DNA from 3 places in the Kroppenstedtia sanguinis genome. Region 3 is predicted to be linked to each of the others. Evidence: riboswitches for the same ligand, from Rfam matches in the RefSeq annotation. Region 3 holds a riboswitch; each other region holds the start of a gene.
What was found. Region 3 has a riboswitch for thiamine pyrophosphate ahead of JOD24_RS15500 (MTH1187 family thiamine-binding protein). Riboswitches for the same ligand answer to the same signal wherever they lie in the genome.
Positions count from the first base shown of each region.

Region 1: linked by a shared signal. The riboswitch ahead of JOD24_RS14250 (thiamine phosphate synthase) and the one ahead of JOD24_RS15500 (MTH1187 family thiamine-binding protein) in region 3 are both predicted to bind thiamine pyrophosphate.
Region 2: linked by a shared signal. The riboswitch ahead of tenA (thiaminase II) and the one ahead of JOD24_RS15500 (MTH1187 family thiamine-binding protein) in region 3 are both predicted to bind thiamine pyrophosphate.

Region 1 is NZ_JBNPXF010000028.1:11,806-19,485, forward strand. Features, by position in the region: gene JOD24_RS14225 (M42 family metallopeptidase) at 1-147, shown strand, start outside; gene JOD24_RS14230 (isochorismatase family protein) at 278-1,024, shown strand; gene JOD24_RS14235 (NADH-quinone oxidoreductase subunit D) at 1,111-2,226, shown strand; gene JOD24_RS14240 (DedA family protein) at 2,435-3,049, shown strand; gene JOD24_RS14245 (2Fe-2S iron-sulfur cluster-binding protein) at 3,380-3,670, shown strand; TPP riboswitch at 3,918-4,023, shown strand; gene JOD24_RS14250 (thiamine phosphate synthase) at 4,106-4,705, shown strand; gene thiS (sulfur carrier protein ThiS) at 4,765-4,968, shown strand; gene JOD24_RS14260 (thiazole synthase) at 4,972-5,736, shown strand; gene ftsW (putative lipid II flippase FtsW) at 5,804-6,976, opposite strand; gene rodA (rod shape-determining protein RodA) at 7,098-7,680, shown strand, end outside.
Region 2 is NZ_JBNPXF010000013.1:1,369-9,048, forward strand. Features, by position in the region: gene JOD24_RS09245 (NCS2 family permease) at 1-1,075, opposite strand, end outside; gene JOD24_RS09250 (DmpA family aminopeptidase) at 1,198-2,304, shown strand; gene tenA (thiaminase II) at 2,394-3,080, opposite strand; TPP riboswitch at 3,155-3,265, opposite strand; tRNA gene JOD24_RS09260 (tRNA-Pro) at 3,401-3,477, opposite strand; gene JOD24_RS09265 (MBL fold metallo-hydrolase) at 3,736-4,575, shown strand; gene JOD24_RS09270 (DUF2935 domain-containing protein) at 5,123-5,551, opposite strand; tRNA gene JOD24_RS09275 (tRNA-Leu) at 5,731-5,815, opposite strand; gene JOD24_RS09280 (hypothetical protein) at 6,203-6,601, shown strand; gene JOD24_RS09285 (hypothetical protein) at 6,670-6,954, shown strand; gene JOD24_RS09290 (hypothetical protein) at 6,969-7,184, shown strand; gene JOD24_RS09295 (hydrolase) at 7,344-7,680, shown strand, end outside.
Region 3 is NZ_JBNPXF010000037.1:3,739-11,418, reverse strand. Features, by position in the region: gene JOD24_RS15510 (ABC transporter substrate-binding protein) at 1-584, opposite strand, end outside; gene JOD24_RS15505 (ABC transporter permease) at 581-1,381, opposite strand; gene JOD24_RS15500 (MTH1187 family thiamine-binding protein) at 1,378-1,683, opposite strand; TPP riboswitch at 1,783-1,890, opposite strand; gene JOD24_RS15495 (RluA family pseudouridine synthase) at 2,076-3,014, shown strand; gene JOD24_RS15490 (DUF6338 family protein) at 3,321-3,941, shown strand; gene JOD24_RS15485 (hypothetical protein) at 4,252-4,596, opposite strand; gene JOD24_RS15480 (YunC family protein) at 4,719-5,021, opposite strand; gene JOD24_RS15475 (DUF6154 family protein) at 5,089-5,343, opposite strand; gene JOD24_RS15470 (QueT transporter family protein) at 5,519-6,001, shown strand; gene JOD24_RS15465 (bifunctional metallophosphatase/5'-nucleotidase) at 6,003-7,433, opposite strand; gene JOD24_RS15460 (sulfite exporter TauE/SafE family protein) at 7,456-7,680, opposite strand, start outside.

The sequences.
Region 1 (7,680 bases), on a different contig from region 3:
ATCGTGATTGGTGTTCCCACCCGCTATATTCACAGCCATGTATCTATGGCCAGCAAGAGTGACATTGAGTATTCTGTCAAATTGCTGACGGCAGTGGTCAGGAAGCTGAACTCCGAGACAGTGAACTCCTTCGGCTTTGACGGTTAATCCCAAAACCCGCGAACATGCGGGTTTTTACTATTCCATCTCATGGATTGACCCAATTTCCAGCCATGGAAAACATAGCGCTTTCATGATAAGATGAAGAACGAAAACGGATAGGGAGAGAGATTGGAAAATGAACAAGTTCAATGAATTTCTGAATTATATGGAAGCGGATCTTTCCAATTTGCCCACACTTCCAGCGTCTGAGTTGTTGGAGCAGACGGGGCCTGATCGGCTTTATCTGGTGTTCGTCGATATTATCAATGGATTTTGTGAAGAAGGGGCTTTGGCCTCTGACCGCGTGGCACAGATCGTGGAACCGGTGCGCCAACTGGCACAATTTTCGGTGGATCAAGGGATTCCTCCTCAAAACTTGATTTTTTTACAAGATGATCACTCGCCGAATGCAGCAGAATTTAGTTCCTTTCCATCCCATTGTGTAAGGGGCACAGCTGAGGCCGACACGGTAAAAGAGCTTCGCCCTTTCCTGGAAGCACCTGGTGCGAGACTGTTTCGCAAGAATGCCACCAACGGTCTGTTTGGCAGAGACGAGAAGGGGCTACGTTTTTTTGAATTTTTGGAAGAGGTGTTCCGACAAGGCCCTGCCACCTTTGTGGTGACCGGGGACTGCACGGACCTTTGCATCTATCAAAATGCGACAGGCATTCGGCTGTTGGCAAACGAACATGATGCCGATGTCCGGGTGGTGGTTTCCGGTGAACACACCCAAACTTTTGATACCCCGGTTGAAACGGCAAAATCCATCGGCGCCCATGCTCATGATGGAGAGTTTATGGATCATATGTTTCTCTACCACATGAAGCTGAATGGGGTGGAGGTGGTACGCGCCATTCAAGTGGATTCAAGCGTGTCTGATTAAAGAGAAGGGGAAAGGCCTGGTAACGGATATGGAAGATCGGAGAAACCATTGCCTCCCCGGAAGGGATGACTCCGACACGCCTACATATGAGAGGGAGGGGGAGAAGCTTGCGAACGGAAGAGATGCTATTGAATGTGGGTCCGCAACACCCGAGTACGCATGGGGTGTTTCGGCTGATTCTGCGGATTGACGGAGAAATCATCCGGGAGGCCCAACCCCGGATCGGCTATCTCCACAGGGGAACGGAAAAACTGGCGGAAGATTTGACTTACAACCAGATTATTCCTTACACGGACCGCATGGACTATCTCAATGCGATGAACAACAATCACGCGATCGTCCTTGCCGTGGAAAAACTGATGGAGTTGGAGATTCCGGATCGAGCAGAGCATCTCAGAGTCATCGTTACTGAGTTGAACCGGGTGGCCAGTCATTTGGTCTGGTTCGGTACGTATCTGATGGATATCGGGGCGTTGAGTCCGTTTTTGTATGCTTTTAAAGACCGGGAGAAGATCCTCGAGCTGTTCAATGAGCTGTGCGGCGCCCGCCTCACCTACAACTACATGCGGGTGGGTGGTGTGAAGTGGGATGCGCCGGATGGCTGGTTGGAGAAGGTGAGGGACCTCATCACTTATCTCCGGCAGCAACATCAGGTATATATGGATCTAGTAGCGGGAAACGAGATTTTCCAAGCTCGGGTGAAGGGAGTGGGCCGTTATGACGCTCGGACGGCGGTGGAATACGGCTTATCCGGGTCCAATCTGCGATGCACGGGGGTCAAAAGGGATCTGCGCAGGGACCGCCCCTACTCCATATACGACCGTTTCGATTTTGAGGTACCGGTAGCGAGGGGCGGGGACTGCCGGGACAGGTTCTATCTTCGCATGGAAGAGATGTTACAATCCCTCCGGATCGTGGAGCAGGCAGTGGAAAGGATTCCCGATGGGCCAATCATGGCCAAAATTTCGCGAGTCATCCGACCTCCAGCAGGAGAAGTCTACTCAGCGGTGGAAAATCCTCGAGGCGAACTGGGGGTCCATCTCGTCAGCAAAGGGAAAGACAAGCCTTGGCGCCTCCATTGGAAACGGCCCTCCTTTAGTAACCTGCAAATTCTTCCACACCTACTGGAAGGTGAAAATGTGGCCAATCTGGTCGCGATCCTCGGTGCTGTCGATATCGTTTTGGGGGATGTGGATGCTTGATAAAGGCAACCTATTTTGCGGCCGGAAGGCCGTTTTTTTATTTTGGGTTATAAAGGACCCCCTTCTTGTACATATAATGGAGAGAGAAGCCCGTCCGGCGTAGTTCTCGCAAGCTTGTCAGATCTTTGGTATCATAGATGAGGAGTTTAATAAACACCTATGCCGATTCAGGGCCTGGGTTGATGTACCGAGAAAACGAGGTTGAACCATGGAACAGACTGTAATGGATCTACTGTCTCAATACGGATATCTCGGGATTTTCTTCTTCCTAGTGCTGGGGATTATCGGACTGCCCCTGCCCGATGAAATCATGATGACCTTTATCGGCTATCTTACATCGATCGGGCAACTCAACTTGGTCTTTGCTTTTCTGAGTGCTGTGGCAGGTTCTATGTGTGGGATCACAGTCAGCTACTATTTGGGGGGCAGACTGGGTTATCCTTTTTTGAAGCGATACGGGAGTAAATTTTTTATCACACCAAAACGGCTGAGAACGACACAAATCTTATTTCGGAAATATGGCAACTGGGTCCTGCTTTTTGGATATTTTATCCCTGGAGTGCGGCATGTGACTGCATATATGGCCGGGATCTCCCGGATGTCACCGTTTCAATTCGCCTCTTACGCCTATGTCGGTGCCTTTACCTGGTGTACGGCGTTTATCGGTCTTGGATATCTGGTAGGGGCCCAATGGGAAAGTGTGTTTCAGGCGATGCACCGTTACGGTTTGATTGCGCTCTGGATTCTGATTCCCGTGCTTGTCCTTGTGATTGCACGTTTTCTTTATGTGCAACATGATCGATACAACTCTCTCCGCAAATGAGATGATTCCTCCCTGTTTAGTAGAGCGGAAGAGTTTGGTTAACCGAGGGCAGTCCCCTGTAATCTTTTACTGAGAAGGTGGCAGAAATAAGAGGAAGGCCCCTCAACTGACGTGTATGGACTCGGGGCTGAAGATGGAACTCGTCCATGATAGATCGGCTGTGGCTGCCGGAATAGAGCAGGAGACAGAAGTGGATTCTGATGGGCAGGTGGAAGGGGACAGATCGGTCCCTCACCGGGGTATGCCAGGAGAGATGAAGGGGCAAACCATGCCCCAGGCTGATGCAATAGAGCAAGAACGAGAGGGTGGGAGGAGACGAAATTGCCACAGGTGGAAGTGAAAATCGGGGCAAAGGAATACCAATTTGAGTGTGAAGAAGGGGAAAACCTGCTTTTTGAAGCGATCTCACGCAATATCATGATTCCATTTAACTGCACCTCCGGCCGTTGCGGACGATGCCGGGTCCGCGTGCTGGAAGGGGCAGAGAATTTAAGTGAGCTAGGCGACCGGGAGGAACTGCGCCTGGGAGAGGAGCAGGTGGAAAAAGGGTTTCGCCTTTCCTGTCAGACTTATATCTATGGAGATGTTTCTCTGAAAGTCCCACAACCGCGATTATATTAAATGGATTTGACCAGGCGTGTGGATTAGCCATATTTAGTCAGGAAATCAGGTCGGGATAGTGGGACGGTGAAGAGTCTTTGCACTCTTTGCAAGAGATCGTAACCGTCCCCTCAAACATATTTTACGATAGGGGCACAATGGGAAGGATCGTTTCGTTCTCATCCTCCACTTTATGGTTCATCAACAGCCCTGGGATTTGACCCTTTGCGGGTCCATTGTTAAAATAAAGAAAACTCCATCTTTTAAATGATTCCACTAGGGGTGCACGAAGACGTGCTGAGAGAGGCCTGATGCTTCAACCCTTTGAACTTGACCTGGTTTGCACCAGCGTAAGAAAGTGGGATCCGGCATGGACGATCATGTAATGTGACCGTACAACCGGGATCCCAACAGGGGTCCCGGTTTTTGCATGAATGGAGTGGGGGAGGAAGGAGGATGAATGAACTTCATTTCGTGACGGATCCCCGGAAATCAGTGAATGAGTGGGTCTTAGTTTGCCGAAAAGCAAGAGAATGGTTGGATTGGATCCACCTACGCAAACCGGGGGCATCCACTGCAGAGCTTCAGAGCTTGGGACATACTCTGATCCGGGAAGGGGGAGTGGATCCGAAACGATTGACAGTCAATGGGAGTGCTGAAGTAGCGGAAAATCTGGGATGTGGTGGGGTTCATCTCCCGGAAAGTCATCCGATAGCTGGGATATTCATCAAGAAAGGATCCCATCGGCGGATAGGATGTTCTGTTCACTCCCTGGAGGCTGCGAAAGAGAAGGAACGGCTGGGAGCCGAATACCTGTTTTTCGGACATGTGTTTGCAAGTGATTCCAAACCTGGGCAAAGGCCGAGAGGAACCCGGCAACTGTGCCAAGTGACAGCGGCAGTGAACGTCCCCGTGATTGCCATCGGAGGAATCACTCTCGAAAGGCTTCCTTCATTGTCTGCAACAGGCTGCGCCGGGGTGGCTGTCATTTCCGCAATCGCTGATGCTCCAGATCCGGCAGCCGCTGCCCGCCAGTTGAAGCAGGCCCTTACATAGGTGAGGGAGGATGTTTGTTCCATGTTGAAGGGAAGCCGTGTCCGTGAAGGAGGGGGATCATGCATATTCAATTGAACGGGAAGCAGCAGGATGTACCGGAGTCCATCTGCGATGTGGAAAGCTTGATCACTCATCTAGGACTCTCCGACCGCATGATCGTGGTGGAGAAAAACCGCGAGATTCTCGACCGAGATCAATATAGCGAGATCCTGCTAGAGGAAGGGGATCGACTGGAAATCGTTCAATTTGTGGGAGGAGGTTAAATCTTGCTCAAGATTGGAACCTACACTTTTCAATCCCGACTGCTGTTGGGAACTGGCAAGTTTTCATCCCTTCGTGTGCAATCCGCGGCGGTGGAGGCATCGGAAACGGAGGTTTTGACCTTTGCCTTGCGCCGTGTCAATCTAGACCGCCCTGATGAGCCCAATTTCCTGCAAGAACTGGATCTGAACCGATACCACCTGCTTCCCAACACCGCCGGTGCCAAAACAGCGGAAGAAGCGGTTCGTTTGGCCCGCTTGGCCCGAGCCTCTCAGCTGTGTGATATGGTGAAAGTGGAAGTGATCGGGGATGATGAGAGGTTGCTCCCGGATCCGGTGGAAACTTTGAAAGCGACTCAACAACTGGTGGAGGAAGATTTTATCGTGCTCCCTTACACCAGCGATGACCCTGTGTTGGCCAAACGACTGGAAGAGGCAGGCGCCCATGGCATCATGCCGGGAGCTTCCCCCATCGGTTCAGGGCAGGGGATCTTGAATCCGATGTATCTGAAGTTTATTATTCAGCAGACGCGCTTGCCCGTGATCGTGGATGCAGGGATCGGATCTCCTGCAGATGCCGCCTGGGCGATGGAGTTGGGGGCGGATGGTGTGCTCCTCAACACCGCAGTCTCTGGAGCGGATGACCCGGTTCAGATGGCCCACGCGATGAAACTGGCGGTACAAGCCGGCCGTCTCGGTTTTGAAGCCGGCCGCATCCCCTGCAAGGAGACTGCTGCCGCCAGCAGCCCTGTCGTAGGAGTGCCCAAGTGATAGGAAAAGCCCCCCTGTGGGGGCTTTTTTCTGTCTGGTGTAAAAAATCACCCGACCATCCGGAGTCTCACGTCCGGAATGGATCGGGTGAACTGACGGGGTGGAGATGGCGGGCCCTTTTGGGCTCCGACTTTTTTTGTGAGGTTTGGGAGACCGAGTGACGAGAGATATTGAGCAGGATACCCGCGGCCAACATACACATGAGCAGAGAAGAGCCCCCGTAACTGATAAAAGGAAGCGGGACCCCTGTAACTGGCAACATAGCGGTTACCACTCCCAAGTTAAAGAGGGTCTGCAGAGAAAACATGGTGACGATTCCGATCCCCAGCAACATCCCAAATAAATCTGGGGCTTGAAGTGCGATACGAATCCCCCGGATCACAAAGGCGATGTAAAGAAGGATCAGAAGGGTTCCGCCAATAAATCCTAGTTCTTCGGCAATGATGGCGAAGATGAAATCTGTTTGCGACATCGGTAGATAGGCCAGTTTTTGAATACTGTTGCCCAGTCCTTTTCCCAGAAGACCTCCCGGACCGATGGCAAAGAGGGACTGAATCGTTTGGAATCCATCTCCCGACGGGTCTTTCCAGGGATCTCGGAAAATGAGCAGGCGCATCACCCGATAATCTTCAGAGGTCATGAGCCACACGAAAAAGGGAATTCCCGTTGCTCCCAGAAGGAGCAGATGTTTGAGACGGGCTCCGGCACAGAAGATGATGGTTAGGCAGGATCCGAGTAGAATCACTGTGCTGCTGAAATGGGGTTCCAACACGATCAGCCCGCAGAAAAGTCCCAGTACAATCAAGGGCGGAAGCAACCCTTGTTTGAAGAGATGAAGACTCCCCTGTTTTTTCACCATAATCGATGCAGTGTAGATGATCGCGCCCAGTTTGGCCAATTCTGAGGGTTGAAAACCGATTGAACCCAACTGGATCCAACGGGTAGCCCCATTAAAATTCACTCCCAATCCGGGAATGAAGACCAGCACTAGCAAAATCAGACTTCCCAACAGGATAGAGCCCACATGCTTTCGATAGAAGGTGTAGGGAACATTGGAAATAACGAAAAAGAGGAGAATCGATCCCAATGCCCACATCAGTTGGCGTTTAAAATAGTGGTAACTATCTCCGTGCTGGACCCATCCGTCATAGTAACTGGCACTGAAGACCATCACCAGTCCAAAACCGGTCAGCAGAAAAATGATGAACATCATCCAGAAATCAGGTTTGCCGCGTGACATAACGATCTCCTTCGTTCAAGATATGTAGGGGCGGCCCTGTAAATAGGGGGTAGCAGTACTCAATGCATCTGAAGTTCGGTATACTGTTGGTGAAACCTTTATCAATGGCGGGTGTTGGCAAATGAAGCCGAGTCGAATGATCCGACAGTTGGATTACCCATTGATTTTCTTGATTCTAGTCTTGGCCGCCATTAGCATTGTTGCCATTTCCGGTGCCACTCACTCTTTCAACCCCTCCTACGTGCAACAACAGCTCCTCTGGTACCTTTTAGGTATTCTACTCATGGGAGCGACACTCCTGTTTGATTACCGGGTTCTCATGCAAGGACGTTTCCTGTATGTACTGTACGGTTTGGGCGTTCTACTACTAATTCTGGTGATGATTCCAGGTGTGGGAGTGACGGTCAAAGGAGCGCAAAAATGGATCCGGCTCGGTGGCTTTCAGTTTCAGCCGTCGGAATTGATGAAATTGATCTTGATTCTGGTTCTGGCCAAAGTGATTGCAGAGATCAGACATCTTCCCCTCCGGGATTGGCGGAAGATCGGGCAGATCATCGGCCTGTTTATTCCGCCTTTTCTTCTGACACTGAAAGAACCCGATCTTGGGATGGCATTGGTTTTTGTCGGAATCTTGGTCAGTATTTTGTTGGCAGGGGGATTGGATTGGCGCATTATGTTGATGGGTTTGACGGCAGTGGTCATTC
Region 2 (7,680 bases), on a different contig from region 3:
GGATATTCTCCAGCATCAACCCACCGATCAGGATCAAGATGGGGGCGACAGCACTATCCGGAATCATGCCCATCCACGGGGCTACAGCCAGTGTGCCCAGAAAGAGCAACCCCGTCGTCACCGCGGTCAAGCCGGTCCTTCCTCCTGCTGTGATCCCCGCCGCCGTCTCTACCGCAGCCACGGTGGGGCTGGTTCCCAGCCATCCACAAGTCAGCGTGGACAGAGAGGCGGCTTTCAACACCCGGGAACTTTCATCTTTCCGCTGGAGCATTTTCAACTGCCCCTGGATCAACCCGAAATTTTCAAAGGTGATGACCATAGTGAGAGAAAAGACCGCCACCCAAAAAGGAAGTGTGAACCAACTGGCAAAAGAGAAGCCTCCAAACAACAGAGAGTAGGCATCCAGGGAAAGCGTTGATTCTCCACCGGCTTCCGTCAAGCCACTGCATATTCCCAACACCGTTCCTGTCGCCAGGGTCAGTAAAAGACTTCCCGTAACCTTCCGCACATATAAGACCAAGCCGACTGCCAAGGTAGCGCAGGTCACCAGTACCCGAGGCTCTCCAAGGTCCCCCAGGGCCAGGAGGGTGCGGGGATCGGAAACCACCAGCCCCCCTTTTTGTAGGCCGATCAGGGTCAACAGAAGTCCGATCCCCACAGTGATCGCCTCTTTAAGCGACCCCGGCACTGTCCTTTGCAACACACCTGACAGAGGACTGAATGCGACCCAGACAAACAGCACCCCGGAAACCAACACCACCGCCAGTGCCTCTGACCAGGACAGACCCATCTTCTGGACGAAGGTATAGGTAAACAGAACATTGATCCCCATCCCGGGAACCATGACGATCGGTGCGTTCGCCCATAAGCCCACCAGCAGACAGCCGACGCAGGATGCGAAAACGGTCGCCACCACCCCTGCCGTCACAGGGATGCCAGCGTCAGACAAAATGGCAGAATGGACAGCCACGATATAGACGACCGTTACAAAGGTGGTCAGACCCGCTATCAACTCCTGCCGGAGCGTGGTTCCGTGTTCCCTGAGCTGAAACCAACGTTGCAAATAACGATCCAACAAGTTAAAACCTTCTCATAAAAAACCCTCCACCCAACCGTGATACGATCGCATCACGATACTCATTGTAACGGATTCCCATGGTAAAGTGAAGTTATATGGAGTTTGAGGAGGAATGGTATATGACCAAGAAACGACTTCGGGAGCACGGCTACTCCGTTGGACGTCTCCCCACAGGAGTACACAACAGCATCACCGATGTGGCACAGGTTCAGGTGGGCCATACCACTCTGAAAGAACCGTCGCAAGGCATTCTTACCGGCGTAACCGCCATCCTCCCTCACAGCGGGAATCCTTTTCAGGAAAAGGTGGCCGCCGCTGTCCATGTTATCAACGGTTTCGGAAAAACCACCGGCCTGATCCAGATTGAGGAACTGGGTGTGCTTGAATCTCCCATCCTGCTGACGAATACCTTCAGTGTCCCCGCGGTAACGGAAGGGGGGCTTCGCTGGCTGATGGAAGCCAACCCCACCCTCGGAAGACAGGATGGAACCGTCAATGTGGTGACCGCCGAATGCAACGACGGCCTGCTCAACCAGATTCGCGGTCTCCATGTCCGACCGGAACACGCCTTGAAAGCGATTCATAGTGCCCAGAGCAACCGGCCTGCAGAGGGTGGGGTGGGAGCTGGCACGGGGATGGTCTGCTTCGGATGGAAGGGCGGGATTGGAACCGCTTCTCGACGGGTGTCCGTTCCCGGCCTCTCGGGTCATATCGGATCACTGGTCCTGACCAATTTCGGCGATCCCGAAGATCTGACCATCCTTGGCGTGCCAATGACAGGCCTGCGGGAAAGACCCACACCTTCCTCCACAGACGGATCCATCATCATCGTCCTGGGCACAGACCTTCCCCTGGACTCCCGCCAACTGAAACGGCTGGCCAAACGAGCCACCTTCGGTCTGGCGCGGACCGGATCAATCGCCCATCATGGAAGTGGGGATATCGTGATCGCATTCAGCAATGCTAACCGACAACCCCACCGGTCTGAGACTCCAGTCCTTACCTCTCGTCGCATTGCGGAAGACGGTCCCCTGATCTCCCTTTGCTTCCGGGCCGCTGCAGAGGCCACCGAGGAGGCGATCCTCAACTCCCTCTTCCTAGCGGAGACCGTCACCAGCAGAGAGGGACGGACCGTAGCCGCCCTGCCCCAGAAAGAGGTTTTAAAATGGCTTCGAAAGTACAAGAGACCCCTAGAATCAGGCTCTCTCCACCCATTTTCCGGTTAATCAACAGCCCTGAAAACCCGTATTCATCAAAAAGGAAAAGGAGGAGAAAGCGATTCCCCTCCTTTTTTCAATCCGTCGGTCTTGATTCTTCAACTTTTTCGAAGAGAAAATTTAGTGGAAAGCCAGGTTTCATGGGTATAAGCCATCTCCCAAAAGGCCAATTCATACTCTTTGGCAATGGCGAACTGTTCCATCATTTTTTCCCGCTCTTTGTCACTCGCTTCTTCCGCCAGACGATCCAAAAGGTCTATCTGTTCCTGCGTGGACGTCTGGAACCATTCGCTTGCATAAGTCTGAATCCAGTTTTGATAGATGGTTTGCTGAGGCTTTGCATCTTGATAAGTTTTTCCAATGTCGGCATACAACCAATAACATGGAAGCATAGCCGCGACGGTTTCCCCCAGACTTCCCGAGAGCGCCGCCCGGTATAGATGAGATGTGTAAGCATAAGCCGTAGGTGCCGGCTTGAATTGTGTCATCTCTTCCGCAGTGATACCGAGTATTTTAGCATGTTCTTGATGGACGGTCAGCTCCGCCTCCGCAGTCAGCTTCGCTTTTTCTGCGAGCATGGAGGTCACATGAAAATCATCCGCCTGAGCCGCTGCCATGGCGTGGACCTTGCCATAGTGTTTCAGATAATAGATGTCCTGGAGAACATAGTACCTAAAGGTTTCTAGAGGAAGCTCCCCACTTACAATCCCCAAAACAAAGGGGTGATGGAGACTCAGCGCCCAACTTCTCCGAGTCGACTGATACAATTTTTCCGTAAATCTCATCAAAAAACCCTCCTCTGCAACTCTTTTCCGACCACATCGAGGGAGAGGAAGGTCAATCTACCCCATCATTTCATGGGATTTCAGCTCCACTTCCCTCCGCTGGCATCAACCAGATCAGGTTCCAAGGGTTTTAAAGTTCATACTTTAATCTCAGCCTTTACAATCAGGCACCCCTAGCGGAAAAGAATTCAGTTTTCACACTCATCCTATCATCACAGGAGAAAATGTCAAACCTACGATAGGTTCCTTGAGAAATTCCTTTGTACTCCATAATGCTCATGAAAAAACGGGCCGGATCTCCGGCCCGTTTTAAGTCCTTATGGTCGGGGTGACAGGATTTGAACCTGCGACCCCCTGCTCCCAAAGCAGGTGCTCTACCAAGCTGAGCCACACCCCGATGATTTAGGTGCGGTGTACCTACAACCCAAATGCAAGTCATTCAAGCACTCCAGCCGAGAATCACAACCGCTTCTCTATTATATATCAGGGAGATCTTTTTCTCAAGGCCAAAAATAAAGAAGGATTGCTACCATCAGGTCGTGGCAGAAAAACTTCCGTATAAACGGAAGATAAATCACCATAATAGCAATAGAAAGGAAGAGCGGTTCACCTGAATCAAACAAAGGAGGTGTCTGATGTGAACAGAAAAGAGGGGATGGAAGATCCAATGGCAAACAAATATATGCCGATGACTTCCATTTTGAGCGGGACGGGACAAGAAGTGCTTCCTGATCTTTACTGTTATACGGATCAGATTGTAAATGTGGTATTAGTGGGCAATCCCGACCAAGGAGATCACTGGGTCTTAGTTGACACGGGAATGCCCGATACAACCAATCGCATCGTGGATATTGCAGAAAAACGGTTTGGTAAAAACAGTCCACCCCAAGCGATTATTCTCACCCATGGCCATTTTGATCATGTGGGGACAGTGGTTGACTTGGTTGAAAAATGGGGAGTGCCGGTTTATGCCCATGAAGCAGAACTTCCTTTTCTGACTGGAAAGTTGAGCTACCCGGAGCCCGATGGTTCAGTTGAAGGCGGACTTGTCGCCAAATTGTCCCCCCTGTTCCCGAATGAATCGGTCAATCTGGGATCTCATGTCTCTGCGCTTCCCGGTGACAGCAAGATCCCCCACATGCAAGGTTGGCGCTGGATTCATACACCGGGACATGCACCCGGACATATCTCCCTATTTAGGGATCAAGACCGTTCACTCATTGCGGGGGACGCATTTATCACTGTGAAACAAGATTCGCTTTATAAAGTGACGACACAAGAGAAGGAAATCAACGGTCCGCCAAGGTATTTCACCACCGATTGGGACTTGGCGAGGGAATCCGTCGAAAAACTGGCGGCTTTAAAACCTACTGTTGCGGTGACCGGCCACGGGCAACCTCTATCCGGTAAAGAGCTGACGGAAGGCCTGGATCAATTGGTGAAGGAATTTGACACTAGAGCAGTTCCCGATTATGGACGCTATGTGAAACACTGATTGTGATTATATTGGATTCAGGTCACCGTATCTGGGTAAATCACAGGCGTGTTGATTCGCCATATTATAGGTGGGGAGATCGTGCTCACCCACGCGACCGTTGCCATCCGACGGGCCGCTTTCGAATCTGACCATCGGGCAGGGGCAAATCCTTACGAAGAAGGTTCCCCCTAAGCACCCTCTCCTAAGACTTCTCTCCACTGAGTCCAATGGTTTCCTCTTTAGCCTACCTGTGGTCCATCCTCTAACCCCAGGGCTTCGGCCCCTTTGGATGGTAGTGCCTGTGGTGCATCCTCTGATTCCAGGGCTTCAGCCCCTTTGGATGGTAGTGCCTGTAGTACAAAGGTCGCTTAGATAGCACGACTCCCTTCCGTCTCCCATTTCCTGGTGAATCAACAGCCCTGGGTAAATCACATGGGTGAAGATGTATAGGGAAAGCCGGGGTGCCCGCAAAATCTCAGTCTAAGCCGAAAGTTAGCGTCTGATATTCAGGTGTCAACTTGTTTAGTTTGGGTTTCATGACTTTAGGGCCTGTCTGGCGGATCAGCTACTGATTGCTACTGTATAAAACGGTTCGGGCAATGCCGATAAAGTATTCCGATTCCCTAACGATATGATCCAATATCGTTTTGGCGATCAAAGAATTCTTAGCTGCCGAGCTGTGAGTTTTAATCTGGCGACACAGTTCAATAAATTTCATGCTTTCATCCAAACTGAATGTAACAAGCTGGATCACCTGATTGTGCAGTTGTTTATGGACATATGTGCTACGATTGACGGATTCCACGAAACTGACTGCTTTTTGATGCGTCTCCGACAGGGCTTGCTCCCATTTTTTCAGCGCATCTACATACTTTTCCTCCAAATGATCCAGAGCCTCCCGAATGACCACCGTGTGCTCTTCCTCCTGCAATTTCCAGAACTCCACCTCATCCAAAATTCGCAACGGCATCTGCTGACCATAGTAAAATTGTATCTTTATTCCCCCTGTTCTCAGAGCTAATCTCTTTCTAACTGTATAATAAAAAGGAGAGAGTTATGCTTCGGATGGGGGGAAGCTGCAACATTTGATATCATCAATCATCTCTCACGTACTATTTTTTAACGTAAAAAGACGGGAGCTACTTATACCTGTAGTCTCCCGTCTTTCCTTTATGGTACCGAAGGTGGGACTCGAACCCACACTCCCGAAGGAACACGATTTTGAGTCGTGCGCGTCTGCCAGTTCCGCCACTTCGGCTCATATGCTTTTCTCTCAAGGACATTTTCAATTATATAACGCAGAAATCCCCATGTCAACATAAAATACAATATTCTACTCCCTTTTCGGTTCCGTGATTCAGATACCTGTAATCGCTGTATTTTTCTTCAGTTCAGGGCGCCTCTGCTTGCATTCTCCGCGACTCAATCCCTCCTGAAAAAGCTTAGTGAAGACCATTGTGATTTTGGTTCGTCAGGTACCGCAATGTGAAACCCTATCCGATCTGCCCGACCCCTAGCTATGTGTTTATCAGACACCCCTAGAAAAGGCTTGGTTCTATTACCTATTTCTTGGTGAGCAAATCACAAATTCGTAGATCGATTTATATATTATAGCATCAGGAGAGAAAGGAGTTGATTCCCCGCAATGTCCCAACGGATGACCCAATCCAAGTTGAATAGTAAGCAGATGGAACAGCAGATGGAACAGGTTTCCCGCCAACTGGAGGACCACATCCGGAAACAGATCTACGATGCAATTAATGATTTTTTAAATGAAGATCCTCTCTCCAGCTCATCATCCAATCATCCCGACCAGAAAGTAACCACGGCTCAAACACAGCAACAAAAAGGGACTGAACCGATCGGAAATATGTTTCACAGCCTTGCCAGCTTTCTAAATAGTGCCGTCGGTTTCAGCATGAGCACAATGAACCAACAAAAGAGACAGCTACTCCGGAAAGCCCAACAGCAAATGCAGATGAACCAGCAACCTGTCAGCCCCCCTTCTTCCAACAATCAACCCCCTTCCAATCCAAACAGGTAACCTGAGTTCTCCTCACATCCCAGCCGTCGAATTCCTCGCTTCTACCTCGTTGATATGGAGGTAATGTCATGGATCAAAAGCCGATTCAGGCAAAGGTTAACCAACTGGCTACGCAGTTGGAAAACCAGATTCGCAGTAAAATGGGCACCCAGGTTCAACAAAACCTGCGCACAGCCCAAATCAATCCCAGTACCCTGATTGAAAATTTATTGACCAATGTCAACGGATTATTGACGAGTGTGGGGAACCTGGTCACGGGGCTATTAGATGATCTGACCCCCACAGCTCCGGAAACACCTCCCTCCTCGTCTCAATCTCAACAAAGTTCTCCCCTCGGTTTCAAAAAAGATTAAAAGGAGTGGCCTAAATGAACTGCTGGTGCATTAAAAAAAGAAAGAGAAGAAGATCAAACCTTCGTGTGAAAAGAGAGAGGTTTGGAGCTGCCGCCAATACAGTAAACCGCGCGGACACTCGAAACACCGCCGGGTTGGTCAACGTCATCGTCCAGGTTCCCATCCAAATCGGTTCCGACAGCAGCAACTTGGTGGGCAGCGACGACAACGCTGTCAGCCAAGGAATCTAACTCTTTTCTTTATCCATCCAGTGTACCGACCTCAGGTTCGTACACTGGATTTTTTCGATGTCGATCAACCTGTTTTCTCCCGTGTATAAATTGAAACCTGATCTGATAACCTAAAGGTAAAGAGGGTGTCCCACCTTTTGATTTTGAGGAGCGATAGGGTTGAAGAAACAAAAGTATTATGTGGCGCTGAACTCAGGAGAAATTATGGGAGAAATCCTACAACAACCCACAGATTCCAGCTATACCTTTGAAATTGAAGCGACGGAAAGTGAAGTCCGTCAACTGAATTCCCTCCTCGGCAACCTGACCACCGGAGATATGGGAACCTTTTGGAATGCTCATATCCCCTTTCTCTACTATAACGAATCAGGGAAGAACGAAGGATACGATCAAAGCTACCAACAAATTTATGAGACCTTGTATCAACTGGGAACTCCAAATACCAAAAAACAGATCGAGCAGCTCGGTCTGCTCCAGATGGGACAGGACAGTTGGG
Region 3 (7,680 bases):
ATCCAGGAAAAGTCCACATTCCGTTGAGTGGCAGCAAAGAAATCCGATTCCCCCATATTGACGATCTTCATTTGATCTTCCGCCTGTTTCGTCTTCACCCCATCTAGCCGCAATACCGTCTGCAGAAAGGCGTTTTCAATGGGGGTTCCCCAACCGCCATAGGTCTTACCGACAAAATCCCGCGGCCGCTGGATCCCTTTCTTCTTAGGAGCGGCGAAGCCCGAGGTGTTATGTTGCAGAATGGCGGCGATGGAGACAATCGGCACCCCCTGGGCCCGGCCTTGGAGCACATACTCCTGGGAGCTGATACCGAAATCCGCCTTCCCCGCTCCCACCAGCTGGTTAGCTGTGGTTTCTGCCGGAGCGGTGATCTCCACCTTCAGTCCTTCATCGGCGAAATATCCTTTTTCCTGCGCCACATACAGCCCGGTATGGTTGGTATTGGGCACCCAGTCCAGCATCAGGGTCACTTTTTTGTTGCCCGCTTGCCCCTCTTTTTCACCTGAAGCCCCGCAGGCGGTCAAAACCAGAGATAAGACCAACAGCCAGGCCGTCCACCGGAACCCCTGTCTGTATCTGTTCATTCTTCTTTCTCTCCTCTCCGACGTTCCTCATGGTTCCTATAGGCCCAAGGAGCGGCCCAACGAGCCAGGACCTGTACCAATCCGAACAGAATCAGACTCCAAAAGGTGATGGCTACGATGGCTACAAACACCTGATCGGCGGCAAAAGAGTTTTGCGAACGGATCAAAAAGACGCCCAACCCTTCACTCGATCCCAACCATTCGGCGATCACCGCCCCCAGGATGCCATAGGTGGCAGCGATCTTCATTCCGGAAAAAAAGGAGGGCAGGGCATGGGGAAAGCGGACCATCCGAAACACCCGCCACTCCCCGGCCCCCATGGATTTCAACAATCGCACCATGTCCCGATCGGCAGAGCGCAACCCATCCACGGTGCTGACCACCACCGGAAAAAAGGTGACCAAAGCGACGATCAGCACCTTGGGCAACAATCCATACCCAAACCAGAGAATCAAGAGGGGAGCGACGGCGATCACTGGAACCGTCTGCGAGGTGATCAGAAGCGGATACACCCCTCGCCGGAGCCAGGGAAAGAGTTCAATCCCCACTGCCAACAGGAGGGCCACCCCGATCCCCAACCCAAAGCCGAGGGCGGCTTCCGTCAGTGTGGAACCGGTATGGTGCAATAGCAAATCCCAACTTTCTACCAGAGAAGTAGCGATGCCGCTGGGAGCAGGGATCAGCCACGTCTCCACCTTCGTCAAGCGGACAGCGGCTTCCCAGACTGCCAACAGTAAAAAAAGGGTCAACAGAGGGGGAAGGGTCCTCCGCAGCCGATCCCTCCACCACGCCTTCATCGGGAATCGCCGGCATCATATTTGCCTGTCTTCTCTTCCATGGTGACACCGGTAGGTTTATAGTCCACCTTGATGATCGAAAGCACCCGGGAGCCCCCTGCCTTCACCACCGCTTCCTGAGCCTCCTTCACGATCGCCATCAGCTGATCATAGTCTCCTTCCATCGTGGTCTCCATCGGACCCACCCGGTATTTGACACCTGATGCTTGAATCACCTGGATTGCTTCGTCCACACGGGCATACACCTCTTCATCACTTGCCCCTCGGGGTAAAATCTGCAGACTGACATTGGCATTGGCCATCGGGTCCCCTCCTTTGGATAAACAAAAAAACCAACCCTGTCCGGATTGATTGCGAGTTTTCCATACGTATGCATACAGCGGCCCTCCCGGCCGCCTCTTCCGTATGTTTCGTATGTTCCCTACGCTGGTATCATCCAGATCAGGTTCAGCGGGTCGGTGCTGTGCTACACCCTCTCAGCCGGTCCTCCGGCTCCCCTTTGTCCTTTTCGCCAAACAATATACCACAGATCCCATCTGGTGACAAACTCCCCGTGCTCCATCTTGCCAAAAACGAAAAAAAAGGTAGGATAGAATGGAGAAACAGCAGGGTACGAACTAAACAAGTTTTCCCCAGGTCTCTTCTCGGATCCGGGATCGAATACATCAGAATTTCTTGAAAGTGGGGAATGTGAATGCAACATAACAAATGGATGACTTGCACCATCACCGAGGAGTGGCACAACCAAACGGTGGAGGAAGTGTTGAAGGGCCCGCTCCTCCTCTCCAACCGGATGATCAACCGCCTGACTCGTTCCCGAGGCATTCGCCTCAATCGCCAGATGCCCTATCTAAAACGAGTGGTCCAAGAAGGAGACCAGCTTCAGGTAGCCGTCCGGCCGAGAGAGCAAGCCGATCTGGAACCGGAACCGATTCCCTTGGAGGTCCCCTATGAGGATGAGGACTGGATGGTAGTGGACAAACCTGCGGGTATCAACGTGCACCCGGTACATTCCGGCGAGGCAGGAACATTGGCCCACGGCATTATCCACCGCTGGAAAGAGCAGGGATGGGAAGGGAAAGTCCGCCCCGTCCACCGTCTGGATCGCCACACCTCGGGACTGCTGGTGGTAGCCAAATCAGCTTACGCCCACCAACTGATGGATCGACAATTGCGGGAAAAGCGACTCAAACGGGTCTATTATGCCTTTTTGGAGGGATCCCTAACCCAGGCCCCGGCGGCAGAAGGAACGATCGACGCCGCGATCGACCGGGATCCAGACCATCCCCTCCGACGCCAGGTCTCCCCGGCAGGAGATCCCGCAGTAACCCATTACCGCGTCTTGGCCCGAAACCAGGAGGCCACCCTGGTACAAGTGGAACTGGAGACAGGACGCACTCACCAGATTCGCGTCCACTTCTCCCACCTGGGCTTTCCCTTGTTCGGGGACGGACTCTACGGGAGTACCAGCCCCCTCATCCGCCGCCAGGCTCTACACGCCTGTGAAGTCGGTTTCCACCATCCCCTCCGGGGGGAACCCGTCACTGTCCACTCCCCCCTGCCCAAAGACCTGACCCGCCTGGCCAAAGAACTGGAACTGCCATTGCCGGTGGAAATGAAAAATCCTTGTTGAGGGCAACGACTAGAAGCACTATGAAAATATCAGAGGAAGGGTTGGGTTCACACAGAACCTCTTTGGATCATTAGATGCTGGCATCGAATATGCCCCCATCCCGACCGTTTTGTACCCAAATATGAATATGAATTTATCAGACACAATCCACAAAAGTGGATAAAAACACTACCCCTCAGTGCATGCCGAGGGGTAACAAAAATAAATACTTGAAAAAATATTTTGTTTTGGTTAAAAAGAAAAGAGTCTCTGTTCAAGACATAGGTCCTTATTAATCAAGTGAACATCTAGAAGGGGAAATGTCCCTTGTCGCTCAACATTTTCGAAAATATAGACACACTGTCCCTTTTTTTACTGTTTCTCATTCCCGGATTCATTTCCATTCGCGTTTACGACACCCTGATTCCAGGTGAAAACAGGGATTATTCTAAGTCTTTGGTTGAATTGATTGGGTATAGCACACTAAATTTCATTCTTTTATCGCCCTTGATTTATTGGATGTCCATCGCTGTATGGTGGGTTCAGTGGATCCTATTGATCGCTCTTGTAATCCTATTTCCGATCCTTTGGCCTTTAGTGATCATCTGGTTGCTCGGAGGAGAAAAAGCTCGGTTCTGGATAGAAAAAATCCCTTTAATCAAGCACACCTTGGGCAGAACCAGGGAGCCCTTCCGTACCAGCTGGGATTGGGTATTCAGTCAGCGCCGTAAATATTGGGTGGTGGTTACCCTTAAAAACGGCAAAAAATATGGTGGGAAAATGTCAAGTAAATCATACGCCTCTTCATATCCTCCAAACTATCAAATTTATATAGAGGAGACTTGGGAAGTTGATGAAAATGGAGAGTTTACCGGGGAACAAAAAGAGAATGCCTGTGGAGTACTGATTGTATCTGATGAAATTGAGGCAATTGAATTCTTTGACTAATGGGAGATGAGCATCTATGAAAGACAAAAAAACTGACAGACACAACGGAAAGGAATCTAGGCCCCATCCCGTTTTTCAACGACGACTTGAACGATCCACAAAAAGAGGATATCGACCTATCAAGGGGGAAATCAGCAGCAAACCTCCCGGCCATCGTGATGATCAAAACAACAATCGGTAAAAACGATCCAAGCCATGGCTATCGTCCTCTCGGACCATGCTGACGGCATTGTGGTCGCCGATGCGGTGCCCCCAAGGCATCCCTTCGTGCAAACGAGAAACCCCCCGAAAAAACCGGGGGGTTTGTGATTCACTCCGTCTTGGATGTCAGCCGGAGACGGAGAGCGACGGGTTTGGAGTGGGGGTCGATGGAAATCCAGCCACGTTCCTGGCATTTGGCTAGGGTCTTGTCCACCTCGGTGGCGGCCAGACCTGCTTCTCGGACCCAATCTTTAGTGCCAATGCGAAGGGAGGGGGTATTCTCATCTTCCCCGAGACGAAGATACTTGCGCACCAGGTAACCCATCAGCTTGATCTCCGCTTTGGTCACTTGTTTGGCAGCGACGATTTTGACAAAGTATGATTCCATCAGTTGCATGGCCTCCGGCGATCCGGTCACCGGACGGCTCCCTTTACTTCCATACCAGGTTGCCATCAGTTTCTCCAGCCTTTCGGTTCCTGAAAATCTCAGCCTTTCAGCCCCAGTATACCGAAGTCGCGGCTTCCCGACAATTTCCGCAGAAAAAGAGGTGCCGGAGTAGCACCTCTTTGCAAGCCTTATACCATCCTCAGCAGTGCTTCCCGCCCGGACATTCCCGCATGGATCCCCTGTTGTTCCGCATGAGTCGTCACCTTCTCCAAGGGGGCCTCCAACAGGGCCTCCAGGGTTCTTACTCCCACCGCCCGGCCCGCCAAGATGCCCCGTTGCGCCAGTCTTTCATTCAACAGATCCACATCTAGTGCACCGCACATGATGTATCCTTTCTCCGTTGTGATCACCAACAGATCGGTCTTGGGCAGGGCCACTTCCACACCGATCACCGGATGCCCCTTCACTTGCATCGGTTGTAATCGGACCACACCGACCCCTCCTGTCTGGTTTGCATTTCCTATACTCTATGTCGAAGGAAGGGAAGGGGTGTCCGGATCAGTGGTAGCGTGGGTGGTTGGCTGATTCCCCCTCCGTGCCATCGCCTTCCTGGGCGATTTTCATCTTGAGCATCTCCACGAGATAGACTCCCACCATTTGAATCACTTCTTCGTCGTCCATATCCCGGATCAACTGCATGATATCTTCCCGTGTCTGATCTTCCAGGATATTGAGAACCACCGAAACGGCGTTTTCTTCATTATCCGCTAAATGCTCCCGGTAAAGGGAGAACAGGTCGTCCACAAAACGCATGCTTGTACCTCCTTCGTTCCTGAAGTTATTCTAACTGATTGGGAGGCTTGTGCGAAGCACAAAAATGATAACAAAGCCGGAAGGTGGGAAAATTCCTGTTTAATCTTCCCGTCGGGGGAAGAAAACATCCCGAACATTGGTTATAATGAGGGACGAAGAGAAGGAGGAACAAACCATGTCAGCCAAAAAAATCGCCCCGATCGCTATGATCGCCGCCATCTATGCAGTACTCACCCTAACCCTCTACCCGCTCTCTTACGGAGTGATCCAATTTCGCATCTCGGAAGTGATGACCCTCCTTCCCTTTGTGACCCCCCTGGCCGTCCCTGGACTGTTCGTCGGGGCGCTGATCGCCAACTTGTTCAGCCCGGTCGGATTTTATGATGTTCTCTTTGGAAGCTTGGCTTCTCTTATCGCCGCCTGGTTGACCTCACGGATGCCGTCCCGATGGTTGGCTCCGTTACCCCCGGTGCTGGTCAATGCCGTCATCATCGGAACCTTGTTGAAAGTCGTCAGCGGTCTCGATGTCACCTTGCCCGCAGCTATGCTTTATGTAGGGATCGGCCAATTGGTGGTCTGTTACGGATTGGGTCTGCCCTTCTTGTATGTAATGGAGCGGTTCCGGAACCGGATTCCCGGCGCCCGTCCCCGCCCCTGAGTCAATCAGGATCACGCCACCGGGGACGAAAGCTCCTCTCTGGCGCCCCAGATTGCCGGAGATGATGGGCCAATACATCCCGTAAAAACTCCGGCAAAAAATATTTTTTCTCCCTCCCCTTTTTAAACTCCTCGTATCCGGCTCCAAAGGTAAACATATCGATGGTGGCCACGCGATAATCCCGGTCTTCATCCAACGGTGCCCCGTTGATTTCCACCTGTCCTAACCGTTTGCCCGCTGGCTTCAACGAGTTCATCTCCGCTTCCATTCCTGCCAGGTTCATCATCCCCAGCTTTTTGCCGCGGAAACCAAACCCTCGGATCTCCAGTTCCTGGCGATCCCGGATCAGGGATTCCTCCAATATCCTGCGAATCTCTCCTCCGGACAACACCAATCGCACCGGATTGATCGGATGGGGGCAGATTTGGTGAAGACGCCCTCGAGTCACCGATCCTGCCTGCAATCCTCCCAGCAATTGACCAGCATTCACCAGAGCACAGTCCGAATCAGGTACCCAGTGTAGCAATCCGTCTGCCAGAAAATTGCCCAAGGGGGATTCTGCATACCAATCCACCGGCAGTGGTCGGTCCAACTCCCGAATCGTTTCAGAGAGATGCGCCTCTGCTTCCCTGCGAAATCCCCGGATTCGAGCCTCCAGCTGGGGATCGGGATCGACAGCAGCCACCGGCAAACACCCTCCCTCGCGACGGGTCACCTGTTGCCGAGTCGGATTCAACTCCAGCGTCACATGTCCCACATGACCGCCGAATTTTCCCGCTGCGGCGATCAGAGTGTTCCCCACCCGTTCCGGCACCTCCAGCAGATGATGGGTGTGGGAGCCCAGGATGACATCGATCCCTGGTACCACCTCCGCCAGTCGGCGGTCATTGCCGATACCGAGATGGGAAAGGATTACGACAGCGTGAACTTCTTTCCGTAGACGGGAGACCGCCTCGGGTAATACCTCAAAGGGATCGGACACTTGCCATCCCAACAGTTCGTAAAACTGTGGGAACGGGATCGTCACCCCGAGAAACCCGATCCGAAATCCGTCTACCTCCCGAATCTCCCAGGGCTGGATCCAAGGAGGACGGGACCCATCCTCCTCTTCCACATTGAGTGCCAAGACTTTAAAGGGGGATTTCTCGTACAGTTCGTGAAGTTCCTCTTTGGAAAAGGTGAGCAATTCATTATTGCCCAGAGTGATCAATTCATACCCTGTGATGTCCATGACCGAACGGTTGGCCCGGCCCAGAGTTCCTTCCGTCTCCAAACTGAACCGATCCATGTGATCTCCCAGATCTACCCGAAATACTTTATCCCCTTCTCCTTCCAACTGTTCCGACAGCCTGTGAAGAAGGGTATGGATCGCCGGCATCGATTCAAAATGGCTGTGAAGATCATTTGTATGCAGGATGTGTACTCGATTCATGCCCTTGACTCCACCTCCTCGGTCAGGAGAGACCTTCGCCGATCATGCGGATCGCCACCAAGGCGATCGCCAACTTTAAGGCCCACATCAGAGCGGTACTGCTCATTTTCATTGAAATCCAGGCTCCCAGTCTGCCGCCGACCCAAGCTCCGGGAGCGATCATCAACACTGCCATCCACTCGATATTTCCTTGAAAGAGGTGGGTGATGGAGCCGGTAATGGATGACAGGAAAATAATGAACATCGA